DNA from 4 places in the Bacillus sp. SD127 genome. Region 1 is predicted to be linked to each of the others. Evidence: riboswitches for the same ligand, from Rfam matches in the RefSeq annotation. Region 1 holds a riboswitch; each other region holds the start of a gene.
What was found. A riboswitch is a leader RNA that binds a small molecule or an ion and turns the genes downstream of it on or off. The one in region 1 is predicted to bind thiamine pyrophosphate.

Region 1 (4,303 bases):
GTCTGGATATGCTGAATCATTTCCATGCATTCAGCGGCTGTTTTGGCGTCTTGGCCATAGGTCGGTTCGTCTAAAAGCAAAACCGTTACATCGTGCATCAGCATTGTGGCGACACTCAGCCGCCGTTTTTGCCCTTGGCTGATCGCAAACGGATGGTGGTCCGCCAAATGTGCAAGGCCGAAACGCTGCAGCAGGTTCTGCGCTTTTTTCTCGGTTTCGGCATTTGCCGCATGGCCGAACAGCAGCTCATCATATACTGTGTCAGTCACAAACTGGTGCTCTGGATTTTGGAAAACCAATCCCATTTGTTTGCGAAGCTCTTTTTCTTTGTAAGACTCCAGCGGCTTATCATGCAGAAGAATCTTGCCGCTTTTCGGTTTGAGCAAACGGGCGAGAACAGACAACAGCGTAGATTTTCCTGTGCCGTTTGGCCCGACAAGTGCCGTCAAAGAGCCTGCACGCAATGAAAAACTGATGTCTTTGAAAATGGTCTGCTGTCCTCTTGAAAACGATAAGCTCTGGACCTGCACTGCGTGTTCAGCAGAAAGAACCGCCGCTTCTTCAGCAGGCCCAGCAGGGAAGGGTTCCTTGAACAGCGTTTCTTTTGACAATGTAAACGGTATGCTCACATTTTCTTGTAAGCCACAAATTTTTGGCACAGCGATTCCCATTGTTCTTAACATGTTTGAGTGATGCTGAAACATATCCTTAGTCGGCCCGTCTAAGGCTTTCTTGCCTGCTCCATCCAGTACGATTGTTCTTTCAACCCAAGGCGCCCACTCATCAAGCTGATGTTCGATCACGAGAAGGCCGAAGCCTTTTTCCTGCTGAAGCTCTTTGATCATTTGAACGAATTCCCGTGCTGAATAAGGGTCTAAAAGGGAAGTCGGTTCATCCAGAATAATAAGCTCAGGCTCCATCGCCAAAATACAGGCGAGCGCGACTTTTTGCTTCAGTCCCCCTGACAGAGTGGAAATCGTTTTTTCCTTTACATGAGTGATGTGTAATTTTTCCAGAACGTCATCAATTTTCTTCACCATTTCTTCTTGGGGGATTTGCAGATTTTCCAATCCAAAGGCGATTTCATCCTCTACTGTCAGCATACAAAACTGCTGCTCAGGGTCCTGAAAGACGACTCCGACATGCTGAGCGATTGTTTCAGAGGTTTCAGCGTCAGTGATCGTTTTTTGAAATAAGAATACATGCCCAGACAGCATCCCGTCGCAAGCTTCAGGGTAAAGCCCGTTTAAACAGAGGGCAAGCGAGCTTTTTCCGCACCCGCTCGGCCCTAACAATAAAGCGCATTCTCCTTTTTGGAGCTCAAACGTTATATCCTGAAAAATCGGTTTCTCGTTTTCTTCATATGAAAAGCTAAGCCGGTCAACCGAAAGCAACTTGTTATAGGCTTGCATGATTTGATACCCGTTTCCGTTTCTTTTTCAGTTCCTTTCCGAGTGCCATTCCGTTTAAGACACCCGTATATGCGAGAGAATCGCTGACAGCTTTTCCGAGTAGGCCGGCCAGGACCGCACCTGAAACGAGACGGATCACAAGCATAATGAGCAGATAGCCCGGTGAGTACGCCGCATAACCGGAAACAAAGAAATCATAAATAAAGCTGGACACCGAAGACCCCATACCCGCCAGAAGCAGCACAGGAAGGGAATAAGCTTTCCAGCGTGTCGCAAGAAATACAGCTTCTGCTCCGAGACCTTGAACAATGCCGATAACGATAACCATCGGGCCTGAAGGATTTCCCAGCAAACATTCAACGAGAGCTGCGATGATTTCTGAAACAAGGGCCGCGCCCGGTTTACGAATGATGTACGCGGCAATCACCGACACGATAAACCAAATGCCGTAAATCGGTTCATAAGCGATGGGCCCGAACATCCCTGCAAGTACGTTCCCGAAATGGGTGAATACTAAATACACAATGCCAAAAACAATACTGATAACAGACATGATGACAATTTCTTTTACTTTCCAGCTTTTCATTTTATCCCTGCTTTCTGTTTTCTTGATGGACTGTTTGCCGAGAAGTTCACGGTCATGGTGACATGGGCTGTTTGCTGATTTGCCATGCGGAAAGCGGCTTCCAGTGTCCGGAACACGTCGTGTGCATCTCCGTCTATCTCACTTGCGTAATGAACACCCTGTACAAAGGTGCCGTCAGCCTTAGCGATTTCAACAGCTTTCATGATAATGTCCATATAATTCGGCTCATTCATCGGATAAAGTGCAAATTGGCATGGAGCCTCTGCTTTCAGGTCGTGAACAGATTCTTCATTGACTCGCTTTTCATCTGCTGTCAGATATGTATCTCCTTGTGTATCGCCCGGGCAGCCGATGGAAAACGTCCCGTTCATGACAATGTGCTTTTCGCTATTTGCTGCATACAGGTAGATGGCTTTAGCGGCGTCGAATACATGAGCGATCGATCCGCGCAAAACTGTACTGATATGATCGGTCTTTGTCCAAACCTTTGACGTATCCGTTTTTTTCAGCGCAGACTTGATCACACTGATAAAATCATCTGTCATTGGGTATAAAGAAAACCGAAATCCGGCGATTCTGCTTGTACCGCATAAGTTGTCCATTTCTCTGACCTCCTGTTTTTTTGGTAAAATAAAAAACTGCATATCCTTAGGGAATATGCAGTCATAGATCGAGTAAGCGCACGAAAAAATACACCTTTCGGTCAACCTGCACTTCCCCACGCTGGTATTATCCAGATCGGGTCATAAGGGATCAAAGCGCGTTTTTGCGCGCTTTATCTCAGCCATAACAGCACCCCTAGTGCTTTCCGTATACAATTTTTTATTTTGACATCATAATAGATGATAAGAATCATTTTGTAAACAATGAAATCATTTTTTTCATATAGGAACATGAGAGGATGATCGGAATTGGAAAAAGGGCACATATTAATTGTGGAAGATGAAGAAAAAATCGCGAGGGTCCTTCAGCTTGAATTGGAATATGAAGGATACAGCGTCACCATCAAACATAATGGCTCTGAAGGACTTAACGCGGCCACGGAAGGTTCGTATTCCCTATTGCTGCTCGATGTCATGCTGCCGGGGTTGAGCGGGCTTGAAGTGCTGCGCCGGCTGAGGAAAACGGATCAAGAGACACCGGTTATTTTATTAACAGCCCGCGACAGCGTTCCAGATAAGGTAACGGGGCTTGACATCGGTGCGAATGACTATGTCACCAAGCCGTTTGAAATTGAAGAATTGCTTGCCAGAATCAGAGCGGCACTCCGCCAAACCGGAAGCAAAACAGAGGATATCGGCACATTTTTGACATATGATGATTTGCAGGTGAATGAGAAAACACGTGAAGTCAGACGGGGAGACAAAGAGGTTGAATTAACGCCCCGGGAATTTGATTTGCTTGTCTATATGCTGAAGCATCCGCAGCAAGTGCTGACGAGGGAGCAAATTCTCAGCTCTGTATGGGGGTTTGATTACATCGGTGATACAAATGTCGTCGACGTGTACATAAGATATATCAGAAAAAAATTGGACTATCCTTACGAAAAACAGCTGATTCATACCGTACGCGGGGTCGGCTATACCATTAAGGGGTAAATGATGAAGCTGAAGACAAAGATTCATCTGTATACTTCCATTTGGCTGTTGATTTTATTAATGTTGGTTCATACTGCGGTCTATCTCATTTTTTCATCGGCACTCACCTCAAAGGATGCGGCCCGTCTTGCCGATGAAACGGACAATATCACCGAAGCTCTTCATACCGCCGAAACACAAGGGGTGGCTTTGCAGGATATGCTGCAGGCCTATCTTCCGGCAAACGGAATGGTGCGGGTAGTGAGTGCGGATCGGAAAGCCGTCATGACCATCACAAAGGAAAAAGCATATAAAGACTTCCCTCTTTCTTTTCACAGCGGGGAAACGACAGACGTGACAAAGCATGAAGGCAAACTGTTTGCAGCAGCAGCTGTCCCGGTCATTTGGACAGACGGACAAGTCGTATCGCTTCAGCTCGTGGAAAGGCTGGAGCATACAGAAGAGAGTCTTCTTCTGCTAAGAATCATCTTAATTGCGGCCAGCGCGGCTGTCTGTATCGCTTCCTTCTTTGCCGGCAGCTTACTCGCCCGCCATATCACCAATCCAATCAGACAATTGGTGACAACGATGAAAGACATACAGAGAGAAAAAGCATTCAAAACAATTTCTCTGGAAGGACAGTCGCATGACGAACTGTATCAAATGGGGCTGACCTTTAATGAGATGGCGAGCATGCTGAAAGAGCACTACGATAAACAGCAGCAATT
Region 2 (4,303 bases), 150 kb from region 1:
TAGCATTCTCATCCGCCTCCTACAAAATGGACAATTTCGATGACATCACGATCAGAAAGCTCTACCTCGTGATATTGTTCTTTACCGATAATTTCTTTATTTCTTTCAACGATCACGATTTTATTTTCAAGCTGATAAGACGCAAGCAAATCCTGAATCGTACCTGTGTCTCTATCCCACTCAACTTGTTTACCGTTCAGCTGAAGCATCATATCTGAACCGCCTCCTTGCGATCAATTCGAAAGGCGTGCAGCCAGTCTGCCTTGACCTCTTTATTCATAATGAGATCACCGATTAAAGCACCCGTTGCAGGAGCAAGCAGAATCCCGTTTCTGAAATGGCCCGCCGCAAATAAAATGCGGCTGTCCTCAGGGTGTCTGCCAATGTATGGTTTTCCGTCCTTTGTCCCCGGACGCAGTCCCGCCCAAAAACGATCAACCTTCATATTCTGAATCGCCGGCAACATCGTTTTCGCTTTTTCCATAACCGACTGAAGTCCGCCAAGATCCGGCTTATCGCTCCAATCACCAGGCTTCATCGTCGCGCCGACAACCAGTCTGCCGCTTTTTCTCGGTACGATATAGCAATGATCATGATAAAGTGTTTTTGTCAGCGGAATATCATCATTCCAAACAGACAGGCACTCTCCTTTTACAGGAAAAAATGACTGGTTCAACCCGAGCTGTTTAAAAAACATCCCGCTCCAGACCCCGCTGGCAACCACGACATGGTCCGCATGCACGTCACCGGAACCCGTTTTGATCAAAATGGATTCACCGCCACGCGTCACATCGAGAACGGGAGTATGCTCAAAAATATCCGTACCAAGCGCTTTAGCCGATTTAGCGTATGCCTTGCACACAAAATAAGGCTCAACATGAACATCGTCCTGAATAAAGCTCGCCCCGTAAATCTCACCGGCCGTATACGGCTCTTTTTCCAGCACTTCTTCTTTTGTATGCCAGCTGACAGTATGCAAATCGTCCATCCGTCTCAAGCGGGACACGTCTTCTTCGGAGAATGCAAGCTTAAACATACCGCCTTCATGCCTTCTGATATCAATGCCGGATAAGGCAAGTAGCTCCTCTCCAAGACCCTGATACAAACGCTGACTGTGCATGGCGAAATCAAAAAACGCATCCCGCTCCTCGCACTCGGCATGGGCGCCAAGCATCCCTGCCGCGGCGCTTGTTGTTCTGCCGCCGATTGTTCCGCTTTCAAGCAATGCGGTGTTTTTCTTTTCTTTTGCCAACTGATAAGCTATCGCGGAACCAATAATTCCGCCTCCAATGACAACTGCATCATAATGCCTTTTCATACTGAATCTCCTTTAGCTTGCGGGAATATCGTCTGGCAGCTTCCAAAGGATCATCGGAAGAAAAAATTCCGGACATGACAGCGATACCGTCTGAACCTGCTTGTTTCACTTCTCTTAATCTGGCAGGTGTCATTCCGCCAATTGCAATAACCGGAATCGAGATCCTCTGTTTGATTTCTGAAAGCAAAGACACGCCTCTGCCATCAAGGCCTTGTTTGCAATCCGTTTCAAACACATGGCCGAACAAAACATAATCAGCGTCTTCCTTTTCTGCCTGAAGCGCTTCCTCCAGTGAATGCACCGATCGCCCAATGTGCAGGTGAGGAAATCTGGCTCTTACTTGTTTCGGCGAAAAGCTGCTGCTCGGCAGCTGAACGCGGTGAATATTTGAAAAAAGCGCAATATCAACCCGGCCATTCATCACCAGCTTTTGCTTATCAACACCGCCTTCAGAAATAAGCTCCAGCAGTTTCAAAATGTCAGCCGCCGATTTAGACCGTTCACGAATATGGATGAAATCAACCTCATCCTGAATGGCTATAATTGATCTCATTAGATCTTCAACCGGCTTGCGGTCATCAGTTATGGCGTGCAGCTCCAAGCCCTTCCACCTCTTTTACGCCGCTGTCTGACCAGCCTTCTTTTCGATAAGCCATTCCCCAGAACTGATATTCATAATAGCTCGAAATAACGAAATTCTCTTTCATCTTGGCACGCACTTCCTCTGTGCTGTTTTCCGCCAGCTCATCCAGGCGGTTAATTTGTTCTTCCACCTGCTGTCTGAACCAGTCACCGCCGTATGTGCTAATCCACTTCTGGTAAATCGGATGCCCCGGATCACATGTCAGCAATTTCTCACCAACCTCATAATAAAGCCAATAGCACGGGAGAAGAGCTGCCAAGATTTCTGCAAAATTCCCGCTCAAAACCGAACGGTACATATGGGATGTATAGGAGTAAGCGGTAGGAGATGGCTTAAATGACTTCCGTTCTTCCTCACTGATTTCCAAAAGCTCCGTAAACTCGCGATGAAGCGCCATCTCCGCTTCATATGTACCTTGAGCATGGCTGGCCATGCGTCCTGTTGTATAAAGATCCTTTGCATAAGCGGCACCGAACGATTGCACCTTTGCAAAATGAGTTAAATAGTAAGAATCCTGAAGCACGTAATATTTAAAGCGGTCGATCGGGAGAGTTCCGTCACCGATCCCCTGAACAAATGGATGGACAAAGCTGCCTTCCCACCATTCTGCGGCTGCACTGCGGCATTCTTCTGAAAACTTCACACGTCATTCCCCCTGTCTGTTAATAAAAAAACCACTTTCCCGCAAGGAAAAGTGGTTTGGAATTGGCATAGTTGTATAACACAAATACCGCTCCACTTCCCTACGCAGGTCTGAACCTGTTCAAGTTATGAGGGTCTAAAAGTCACACTTTTATCTCAGCCCTTATAAAGGACACCCCTAGTGGTTTTACGAATACATATTGAATTGTTCTGCACCTCTATATTAACACGAATCCTTATTTGGTCAAGATATTATCCTTCCAATGTTTTCTTAAGATCCGTTACGTACCCGCGTGATCCGGTGACAATTAAGCGGTCTCCGATTTTCAGCCTTGTATCGCCGTGAGGAACAATGCTGTCGACACCTCGGAAAATCCTGACAAAAATCACATCGCCTGTTAAAGGGAATTCACGGAGAATCACGCCGTCGTATTTGCTGTTTTCCATATTAATTTGATACAGCGAGGACTCTTGGTTCGTGAGCAGTTTCATGACGCCAGGCGCTTCTATCAGCGCGCGAAGCAGCGTTTTGGTCGACAGCAAGATGGAAAAGATGCTGATGCCCTGCTCTTTCAATTTCGCTTCGTTCTCCGGTGATCCGGTGCTGGCAATGACTCTTTCTGTTCCTTTTTCTTTGGCGTATAGTGCGATGTCCGTATTCATGTCTTCATCCCCTGTCGCCACCACAAGGATTTCTGTATCAAATATACCGAGTGATTCAAGGGTTTGATGCTCATAATCAGAAATCGTTTCGACGGAAAATACTGAGTCTGACAGCTTTTCCTCAGCGTTTTCTTGATAAACGTGCACGACACGCACTTTATACTCGCTCTCAGGCAATTCAAGTGTCACAGGCAGTGTCATTTGATTAGCGCCGATAAATGTGATCTTCTTTTTCTCCTCCGGCTGCTCCTGTTTTTTGTACAGCTTTTTAAAACCGACCGGCGTAAAAATACTTGCAATAACCGCCACCAGCGTAAGCGCTCCTGACATATTTGCGCTGATTACATGAAGCTGCTGGCCGATTGTCGCAGCGGCAATCACAAGAGAAAGCGTTGATGTCAGCAGGAAACCAGACGCCAATATTGTGCGGTTATCATACCATTTCTTCAAGTACAGGACAGGAAGAATTTTGCTTACTAACAGCGCCATAAGCAACAGCGGAATCATCACTAAAATTTTCGGGTCCTGAAAAAGTGTCCAAATATCCAATTTTACACCGACCATCACAAAGAAAATCGGTATTAAGAACCCGTAGCCGAAGGAATCAAGCTGCTGAACCAGTTCCTTGTTCGGCGAGAGCAGGGAAACAAGCACGCCCGCTAAGAAAGCGCCGAGAATATTTTCTGCCCCCAGTGATTCAGACAGAGCCACCAGTACGATAATTAAGGTGAAAATAGCACGAGTCCCGATCTGGATCGTCCCTTTTGACATGGATTGAACAAAAGAACGGTGTTTGAAGACCCGGCCGAAGAAGTAAAGCACTACTCCGGCTGCGAACAGGATCATCAAGAGCCACATGTTTCCGCTGTCCTCTCCGTATAGAGAAGAAAATACAGCAAGAAGAATCATAGTGACCAAGTCAGCAATCACAGCAACAAGCAGGATAATCTGCCCGATGTTTGAATCCATGATCCGTTCTTCCTTTAAGGTTGGAACAACAACACCTAACGAAATCGTAGAAATAATAAGCGTCATTA
Region 3 (4,303 bases), 440 kb from region 1:
GTCATCAGGCAGTTTAAAGGGAGTGAAGTTAGCATAGGGGACGCGCATGTATTCAGCCTGGCCTCCGGGATAGCCGCCTGCTGAGTCTGAATAGCCAAAATAAGCGCCGACTTCGCCGTTTGCATTTGAATTGTCACATTGGCTTTCAAGCTGGTTTTTGCAGAAAAAACATTCGCCGCAGCTGACGTTAAACGGTATGATGACACGATCGCCTTTTTTAACCTTGTGAACGTCGGGGCCTGTTTCTTCAACAATGCCCATTGGTTCATGGCCGATGATATAATCTTCAGGAAAATTGGGAACCATGCCGTGAATTAGGTGTAAATCAGATCCGCAGATTGCTGTGGTTGTCAGTTTGACGATGATATCATCAGGTTTTTTGATTTCTGGCGCTTTTACTTCTTTGACGCGGACGTCTTTAATGCCTTGATACGTAACAGCTTTCATTCATGATGTCTCCTTATTGTTTAGTGATCGGGCGTTGCGAATGTTCCGAGACGGTTCGTGTTATCGGGGAAAAGTTTTAGTCCGGCGATATCAACGGCTGTTTGTGCTGATTTCATATCGATTTGAAATTGTTTGTCCAAGTCAGAAGGGAAAAGCCAGCCTTTTTCCATCATGAGCTGTGATAGTTCTCCGTGCAGGTAAATAGCGGCGTCTAATTGATTGCGCAATGCTGTTCTGAGTTCTGGGCTTGCGGTTTCCGTGATGGCGACAGCATAATTTTTGATACCGGTTTTTACGGAAATTAAGAAATCTAGGGCAAGTGCTGAATCAGCAAGGTCAGGCATGCCTTTTGCGTTTTTCGGGTCTAAGAAATCGTTCAATGATAGTCACCTCCTGTTATTGTCGGGGCCTTTTGATAGAGGCTCTGAAGCTCAGTTACGTCCCGTACAGACTGCTGTACATCCTTCTCCATAAGGGCTCTCAGTTCCTGATCGAACACCAGTCCCTGCATCATTTTTGATTTAAGTAAACATACGGTTTTGAAGTTGAGGATTTCGTGTAAATCAACTGTTTCGTGGTTTGCCAAACGGTCTTGTTCCATTTTTTCGGTCACCTCCTGATTCAAAGGTATTTTTACCTTGTATCATGCTTTTATGCGAAAGTGCTATAATGGGTAAAATATTTTCTTGGGGGAGTCGGATGATGAAACAGATTATTGCGATGGGCGGCGGAGGTTTTTCAATGGAACCAGATCATCTGGTTCTTGATCAATTTATCATTAATCAGTCAAAGCAGCCCTCACCTCGCATTTGTTTTTTGCCAACGGCAAGCGGGGATGCGGAGAACTATGTTCAGCGGTTTTACCATGCTTTTCAAAAGCTTGATTGTGACCCGTCTCATTTGTCTTTATTTAAGCCGCCGACAACAGATTTAGCCTCCTTTATTATGGAGAAAGATGTGATTTATGTCGGCGGGGGAAATACAAGAAATTTGCTGGTGCTGTGGAAGGAGTGGGGACTGGATCACATATTGAAAAAAGCTTGGGAGAACGGGATTATTTTAGCGGGATTAAGTGCAGGTGCGATCTGCTGGTTTGAAGAAGGTGTGACGGATTCTGCCGGACCGCTGACCGGTTTGAAAAGCTTGGGTTTTTTGCAAGGCAGTTTTTGTCCTCATTATGATGGAGAAAAGGATCGGAGACCTACATATCATCACATGATATCAGAGAAAGCGTTGAGCAGCGGTTATGCGGCGGATGATGGAGCAGCTCTTCATTTTATTGATGATCATTTTTTTCAGGCTGTGAGTTCAAGATCTGATGCAAATGCGTATCAGGTGGTGCTTCATGAAAATGAAATCTCTGAAATAGCATTGCCGATTACATATTTGTCTTGAATTTGCTGAATATTTTATACATTGCTCTTTTTTTCAGTTTGTTTTTATGATACGATAAGTGCGAAATTAATAGTTACTGGGGGTGCCCGCTGACGGGCTGAGAGAGAAGATATGCTTCTTAACCCTTTGGACCTGATCTGGTTCGTACCAGCGTGGGGAAGTAGAGGAATTGTTTTTATTATTGCTGAATACTGCAATAATATGTTTCTTTCTGACTGTAACCGGGTTCATTCAATTGAATCCGGTTTTTTGTGCTGGTTATGGGCTTGATTTTGTCCTTTCAAACAAAGAGAGGGGAAGGATAAGTGATGCAAAATCATTCAGTGCAGCAAGCCAACATTTCCATTATGTCGAGTTTTTCGGGGAGTAAAAAAGTATATGTAGAGGGGGCTTCGCCGGATATTCAAGTGCCGATGAGAGAAATTGAACTCAGTCCGACAACAGGATCATTCGGCGAAGAGGAAAACGCGCCGGTTCGTGTCTATGATACAAGCGGACCGTATACGGACCCCGATGTAAAAATTAATATTCAAGAAGGTTTAAAACCGCTTCGGCACAAGTGGATCACTGGGCGCGGCGATGTTGAAGAATACAATGGACGTGCTGTGAAGCCAGAAGACAACGGCTATAAAAAGGCTAACCCTAATGTAAGCTATCCCGGGTTAAAACGGAAACCGCTGCGGGCGAAAACGGGCCAAAATGTCACTCAAATGCATTATGCGAAAAAGGGGATAATTACCCCTGAAATGGAGTTTATCGCTATTCGTGAGCATGTGTCTCCCGAATTTGTCAGAGATGAAGTAGCCAGCGGCCGGGCGATTATTCCAGCAAATATTAATCATCCGGAAAGTGAACCAATGATTATCGGCCGAAATTTCCATGTGAAAATTAACGCGAATATCGGGAATTCAGCAGTTACATCTTCGATTGAAGAAGAAGTGGAAAAAATGACGTGGGCGATTCGCTGGGGAGCAGATACGATGATGGATCTTTCCACGGGGAAAGATATTCATACGACGCGTGAATGGATTATCCGAAATTGCCCGGTTCCTGTTGGCACCGTTCCGATCTATCAAGCGCTTGAAAAAGTAAACGGTGTAGCGGAGGATTTAACGTGGGAAATCTACCGTGACACGCTGATTGAGCAGGCTGAACAGGGTGTGGATTATTTTACGATTCACGCGGGTGTTTTGCTGCGATATGTGCCGCTAACTGCTAAACGGACAACGGGAATTGTGTCACGCGGAGGAGCGATTATGGCACAGTGGTGTCTGGCTCATCATAAGGAAAGCTTTCTGTATACTCATTTTGAAGAAATCTGTGAAATTATGAAGACGTATGATATTGCCTTTTCTCTTGGAGACGGGCTTCGCCCAGGGTCAATTGCCGATGCCAATGACGAAGCGCAGTTTGCTGAATTAGAGACTCTCGGAGAACTCACGCAAATTGCCTGGAAGCATGATGTTCAGGTGATGATTGAGGGGCCGGGTCATGTGCCGATGCATAAAATCAAGGAGAACGTCGATAAACAAATGGAAATCTGTAAAGAAGCGCCTTTTTACACGCTAGGGCCGCTGACGACGGATATTGCACCGGGCTATGACCACATTACATCAGCGATCGGAGCGGCGATGATCGGCTGGTACGGTACGGCCATGCTGTGTTATGTGACGCCGAAGGAGCATCTCGGGCTGCCAAACCGTGAAGATGTGCGGGAAGGGGTTATTACATACAAAATTGCGGCGCATGCGGCTGACCTTGCAAAAGGGCATCCAGGAGCGCAAATACGAGATGACGCTTTATCAAAAGCCCGCTTTGAATTCCGCTGGCGAGACCAATTTAACCTCTCGCTTGATCCGGAAAGAGCGCTTGAATATCATGATGAGACCCTGCCTGCTGAAGGGGCGAAAACGGCTCATTTCTGTTCGATGTGCGGGCCGAAATTTTGCAGCATGAGAATTTCTCAGGATATCCGTGATTATGCCAAAGACAAAGAGCTTAATGAGTGGGATGCCATTCAGGAGGGCATGAAAGAAAAAGCCGAGGAATTTGTGAATCAAGGCAGCAAACTTTATAAGTAACAGTATAGAAAGTCATTGACAGGCCGAATTGAATACGTTTTAATATAGCTAATATACATTTCCAACATTTGCTGATCGGATCACCGAAGGCTCTTATCTTTTGAGATAAGAGCCTTTTTTATTTTTAAAGGAGGGAGAAATGATGGGAACCAAAAAAGAGAAAGGGAGAAGACGCTTCAGAAAACGAAAAACATATGGCAATCAGATGCTGCCGCTGGCGCTTCTTATTGAAAAGAACAAGCGGGAGATAATGAATAGTGAGGAGTTAATGGAAAAAATTTATATGAAGATTGACGAGAAGCATACGGCAATCCGTAAATCTATGTAAAAAACCCGCTGAATAACAGCGGGTTTTTTTCTATGCTATTAAACTTCTTTTT
Region 4 (4,303 bases), 220 kb from region 1:
CGGGAACTTGCGTCTTGTCTTAAGTGTCATTCAAAGATTTAATAACAGAGGGGAGTATGTTGATGACTTATTTCAAGTCGGCTGCATCGGACTAATGAAATCCATAGATAATTTTGATCTAAGCCACAATGTTAAGTTTTCAACATACGCTGTACCTATGATTATCGGAGAGATCCGCAGGTATTTACGCGATAATAACCCGATACGTGTCTCGAGATCACTTAGGGATATCGCATATAAGGCACTCCAGGTAAGAGAACGGTTAATCAGTGAGACAAGCAAGGAGCCGACGGCAGAGGATATCGCCAAAGTTCTTGAAGTACCGCACGAAGAAATTGTGTTTGCACTCGACGCCATTCAAGATCCGGTATCTCTTTTTGAACCGATCTACAATGACGGCGGAGATCCGATTTATGTCATGGATCAAATCAGTGATGAACGCAACAAAGATACACAATGGATTGAAGAGCTGGCTTTGAAAGAGGGCATGAGAAGGCTGAACGAGAGGGAAAAAATGATTTTAAGAAAACGGTTCTTCCAAGGAAAAACGCAAATGGAAGTAGCCGAAGAAATCGGGATTTCTCAAGCACAGGTGTCCAGACTGGAAAAGGCAGCAATCAAACAAATGAATAAGAATATTCATCAATAGCATGGACGTGGAAAGCCTTTAAAACAGAAATTGTTTTAAAGGCTTTTCTATTTAGAAGCGGGCGGTTTACGTTTTCGAAAAAGTAAGGTATCCTAGTCCGTACACAGTTTTGTGAAAATTAAAACAATTATTCGGTTTGGAAAGAGGAGGACCACAATGATTTTGCAGCTTGACAATGTCTCACTAAAACGGAATGGAAAATGGATACTAAAGGATATTCATTGGAAAGTAGAAGAAAAGGAGAACTGGGTGCTTTACGGATTAAATGGAGCAGGGAAGACTGCGCTGTTAAATATGCTATGCTCTTACTATTTTCCGACAACAGGCGAGATGCAGGTGCTTGGTCATGTATTCGGAAAAACGGAGCTGGGAGATAAACTCAGACGAAAAATCGGCCTTGTCTCAGCGGGTCTTCAGCAAAAATTGTATCCGGCAGATTCAGCTTTTGAAATTGCTCTGAGCGGGGCATATGCTTCGATTGGCTTGTATGAAACACCAAGTGCGGAAATCAGAGAAAAAGCGATTGCCCTGCTCGAGGACTTAGGAGCCATTGATTATGCCGACCGCCGCTACGAAACTCTTTCTCAAGGAGAGAAACAAAGAGCTTTAATCGCAAGAGCGCTAATGGCTGATCCGGAGCTGCTTATACTGGACGAACCAGTTACAGGACTTGATTTTATTGCCCGGGAAAAACTGTTAGATACGATTACGCACATTGCAAGCAGGGAAAATGCGCCGTCTATTCTTTATGTTACGCATCATGCGGAAGAAATTTTGCCGATTTTTGATAAAGCCCTCTTGTTAAAAAAGGGAGAAGTCTTTAGGTCAGGACACATGAAAGACATGCTGACAGACGAATCACTTTCTTCTTTTTTTGATACGCCGATCCGTGTATTATGGAATCAGGATCGTCCGTTTTTAACAAGAGCTGAGCCGGTAACAAATGCATAACAACATACGATTCATCCTGGGGGTGCTTTCGAAGCTGAGAGAGACGCTTGTCTCAACCCTTATTGACCTGATCTGGATCATACCAGCGGAGGGAAGCGGTGAAAAAAGCGGAGAATGCAGCAGCTTGCACTCTGCTTTCTTTATTAAGCCGTTTCATGAATATGAAACGGCTTTTTTCTATTAAAAATAGGAGCGGATAACATGATTGATCAAGTAGAATCTTTACTGAAAAAAGCGGAAGAACAAAAAGACGAGCTCATTGAGCTTGCGAAAACGCTGATTTCTTTTAAAACACCGGCGCCGCCTGCGAGAAATACAGACAGCATCCAAACATGGATTGCACAGTTTTTGCTTGAACGGGGGTTTTCCATCGACAAATGGGACGTTTATCCAGGAGATCCCAATGTTGTGGGTGTTTTAAAGGGAACAAATTCAGCAGCCTATCAAAGTTTAATCATCAATGGGCATGTCGATGTGGCAGAGGTAAAAGAGGGCGAGGACTGGGTGCATGACCCATTTTGTCCCAGTGAGAAAAACGGTTTCTTAATCGGCCGGGGCGCTTCAGATATGAAAGGCGGAATGGCCTGTGTGCTGTTTGCTTTAAAGCTGATTCGTGAAGCGGGCGTTGAGCTCCCGGGCGATTTGATTCTGCAATCGGTCATCGGGGAGGAAGTCGGAGAGGCCGGCACGCTTGAATGCTGCAAAAAGGGCTATCACGCAGACTTTGCAGTTGTGGCGGATACGAGCGATATGCATATTCAAGGTCAAGGCGGAGTGATTACAGGCTGGATCGAAATGAAAAGCAGTCAAACGTTTCACGATGGAACAAGACGGAATATGATCCACGCTGGCGGAGGAACCTTCGGGGCGAGCGCAATCGAAAAAATGGCAAAAATCATTTCTGGACTCGGTGAGCTGGAGCGACATTGGGCCATTATGAAAAGCTATCCTGGCTTTACCCCCGGTACAAACACAATTAATCCCGCTGTTATAGAAGGAGGCAGACATGCGGCCTTTATAGCGGATGAGTGCCGATTATGGATTACCGTCCATTTTTATCCCAATGAAACGCATGAAGAAGTGGCTGCTGAAATAGAAGATTACATCAACAGGCTGAGTGACAGTGATATTTGGCTGAGGGAAAACCGTCCTGTCTTCAAATGGGGAGGCTCTTCAATGATTGAAGAAAGAGGAGAAATTTTTCCGGCCTTGGAAGTTGATCCGGCTCATCCCGGCGTTTTAGCCCTTACGGCGTCACACGAGGAGATCAAACGGGAACGCCCGGTCATTGACGTATCTCAAACCGTAACCGATGGTGGATGGCTTTATCATGCCGGTATTCCAAGCGTAATATACGGACCGGGCGATTTATATAATGCTCATGCCGTTAATGAAGAGGTATCGATTGAGCAGCTCGTAGATTATACGAAAATCATGCTCACGTTCATCATAAGCTGGTGCAGCCGCAAAAAAGAACAATGATCATGAAAATTTCTCCTTGCTGACAAGGTTCAGCCCGCCCGTTCATATACTAGAAAAAAGGACCGAAAAAGGACGTGATGGGATGATCAGCATTTCAGAATTTCAAGTAAAGGATGTCGTCAATGTCTCTAACGGAAAAAAATTAGGGAGCATCGGTGATATTGATATCAATGTCACCACAGGAAAAATTCAGGCGATTATACTAGGGGGAAATGGAAAAGTTCTCGGTTTTTTTGGAAAGGAAGAGGAAATGGTCATTCCTTGGCGAAATATAGTTAAAATCGGAGAAGATGTCATTTTAGTCCGATTAAGTGAATCCCACGCTTAACCTGCTTTTTTGCTGCTGATTGTCAAATGCCGGAAGTCTGAACTCTTCCGGCACATTTCATTTATGAAATATGTAAATCGGCGCTAAACGAATGCAGAAAGATGTGGTAAAATAAGTGGGAAATTACGCCTTATAAATGTTTGTCGAAAGGTTGGATCATCATGAATACATATCACCCATTCAGTCTCACCACCCCCTCGACACTCATGATACAAGACTGGAAACAAACGAATCAAAACGATGCAGAAGTCATTGCCGGATTTACTACGAAAAACGGCGGTGTCAGTCAAAAACCTTTTGAGTCGTTAAATACAGGATTGCACGTTCATGACAAAGATGCAGATGTGGTTAAAAATCGTGAATATATAGCCGATATGTTTAATATTGATTTGCAGTCTTGGGTATTTGCTGACCAGACACACGACAATCGCGTCCAAAAAGTGACGCAGAGGGATAGGGGAAAAGGCGCCCGTGAGTATCACTCAGCTTTTAAAGCAACAGACGGGCTCTATACAAATGATAAAAATGTATTTTTGGCATTATGCTTTGCTGATTGTGTGCCCCTATTCTTTTTCGATCCGGTGAAATCGCTTGTCGGGATCGCTCATGCCGGATGGAAAGGCACGGTCAAACAGATTGGCAGAGAAATGGTGAAGCAATGGACCGAACAGGAGGGCTCGAAGCTTTCTGATATATACGCTGTTGTCGGACCGTCTATCTGCGGTGCGCGCTATACGGTAGATGACCGTGTGATGAATGCTGTCCGCGCATTGCCGTTTTCAGCAGATCGCGCCGTGAATCAGGCGGGGCAGGGGCAGTATCAGCTTGACCTGAAAGAGCTGAACCGACTCATACTGATTGACAGCGGTTTGGCAAATGAGCAGATTTCTGTC

Region 2: another riboswitch for thiamine pyrophosphate. It lies ahead of tenA (thiaminase II); the one in region 1 lies ahead of thiU (HMP/thiamine ABC transporter substrate-binding protein ThiU).
Region 3: another riboswitch for thiamine pyrophosphate. It lies ahead of thiC (phosphomethylpyrimidine synthase ThiC); the one in region 1 lies ahead of thiU (HMP/thiamine ABC transporter substrate-binding protein ThiU).
Region 4: another riboswitch for thiamine pyrophosphate. It lies ahead of ACQVGS_RS13855 (acetylornithine deacetylase); the one in region 1 lies ahead of thiU (HMP/thiamine ABC transporter substrate-binding protein ThiU).

Annotation. Positions count from the first base shown of each region.
Region 1 is NZ_CP191226.1:2,886,174-2,890,476, reverse strand. Features, by position in the region: gene ACQVGS_RS15010 (ABC transporter ATP-binding protein) at 1-1,412, opposite strand, end outside; gene ACQVGS_RS15005 (ECF transporter S component) at 1,399-1,998, opposite strand; gene thiU (HMP/thiamine ABC transporter substrate-binding protein ThiU) at 1,995-2,600, opposite strand; TPP riboswitch at 2,697-2,808, opposite strand; gene ykoG (two-component system response regulator YkoG) at 2,910-3,596, shown strand; gene ACQVGS_RS14990 (sensor histidine kinase) at 3,600-4,303, shown strand, end outside.
Region 2 is NZ_CP191226.1:3,033,605-3,037,907, forward strand. Features, by position in the region: gene thiG (thiazole synthase) at 1-12, opposite strand, end outside; gene thiS (sulfur carrier protein ThiS) at 9-209, opposite strand; gene thiO (glycine oxidase ThiO) at 209-1,318, opposite strand; gene tenI (thiazole tautomerase TenI) at 1,302-1,919, opposite strand; gene tenA (thiaminase II) at 1,897-2,604, opposite strand; TPP riboswitch at 2,685-2,793, opposite strand; gene ACQVGS_RS15885 (monovalent cation:proton antiporter family protein) at 2,856-4,303, opposite strand, start outside.
Region 3 is NZ_CP191226.1:3,325,125-3,329,427, reverse strand. Features, by position in the region: gene ACQVGS_RS17390 (zinc-dependent alcohol dehydrogenase) at 1-447, opposite strand, end outside; gene ACQVGS_RS17385 (spore coat protein) at 468-827, opposite strand; gene ACQVGS_RS17380 (hypothetical protein) at 824-1,048, opposite strand; gene ACQVGS_RS17375 (Type 1 glutamine amidotransferase-like domain-containing protein) at 1,150-1,842, shown strand; TPP riboswitch at 1,911-2,018, shown strand; gene thiC (phosphomethylpyrimidine synthase ThiC) at 2,151-3,923, shown strand; gene ACQVGS_RS17365 (FbpB family small basic protein) at 4,066-4,251, shown strand; gene katA (catalase KatA) at 4,290-4,303, opposite strand, start outside.
Region 4 is NZ_CP191226.1:2,664,751-2,669,053, reverse strand. Features, by position in the region: gene sigG (RNA polymerase sporulation sigma factor SigG) at 1-649, shown strand, start outside; gene ACQVGS_RS13860 (ABC transporter ATP-binding protein) at 806-1,600, shown strand; TPP riboswitch at 1,609-1,711, shown strand; gene ACQVGS_RS13855 (acetylornithine deacetylase) at 1,802-3,082, shown strand; gene ACQVGS_RS13850 (YlmC/YmxH family sporulation protein) at 3,165-3,410, shown strand; gene pgeF (peptidoglycan editing factor PgeF) at 3,572-4,303, shown strand, end outside.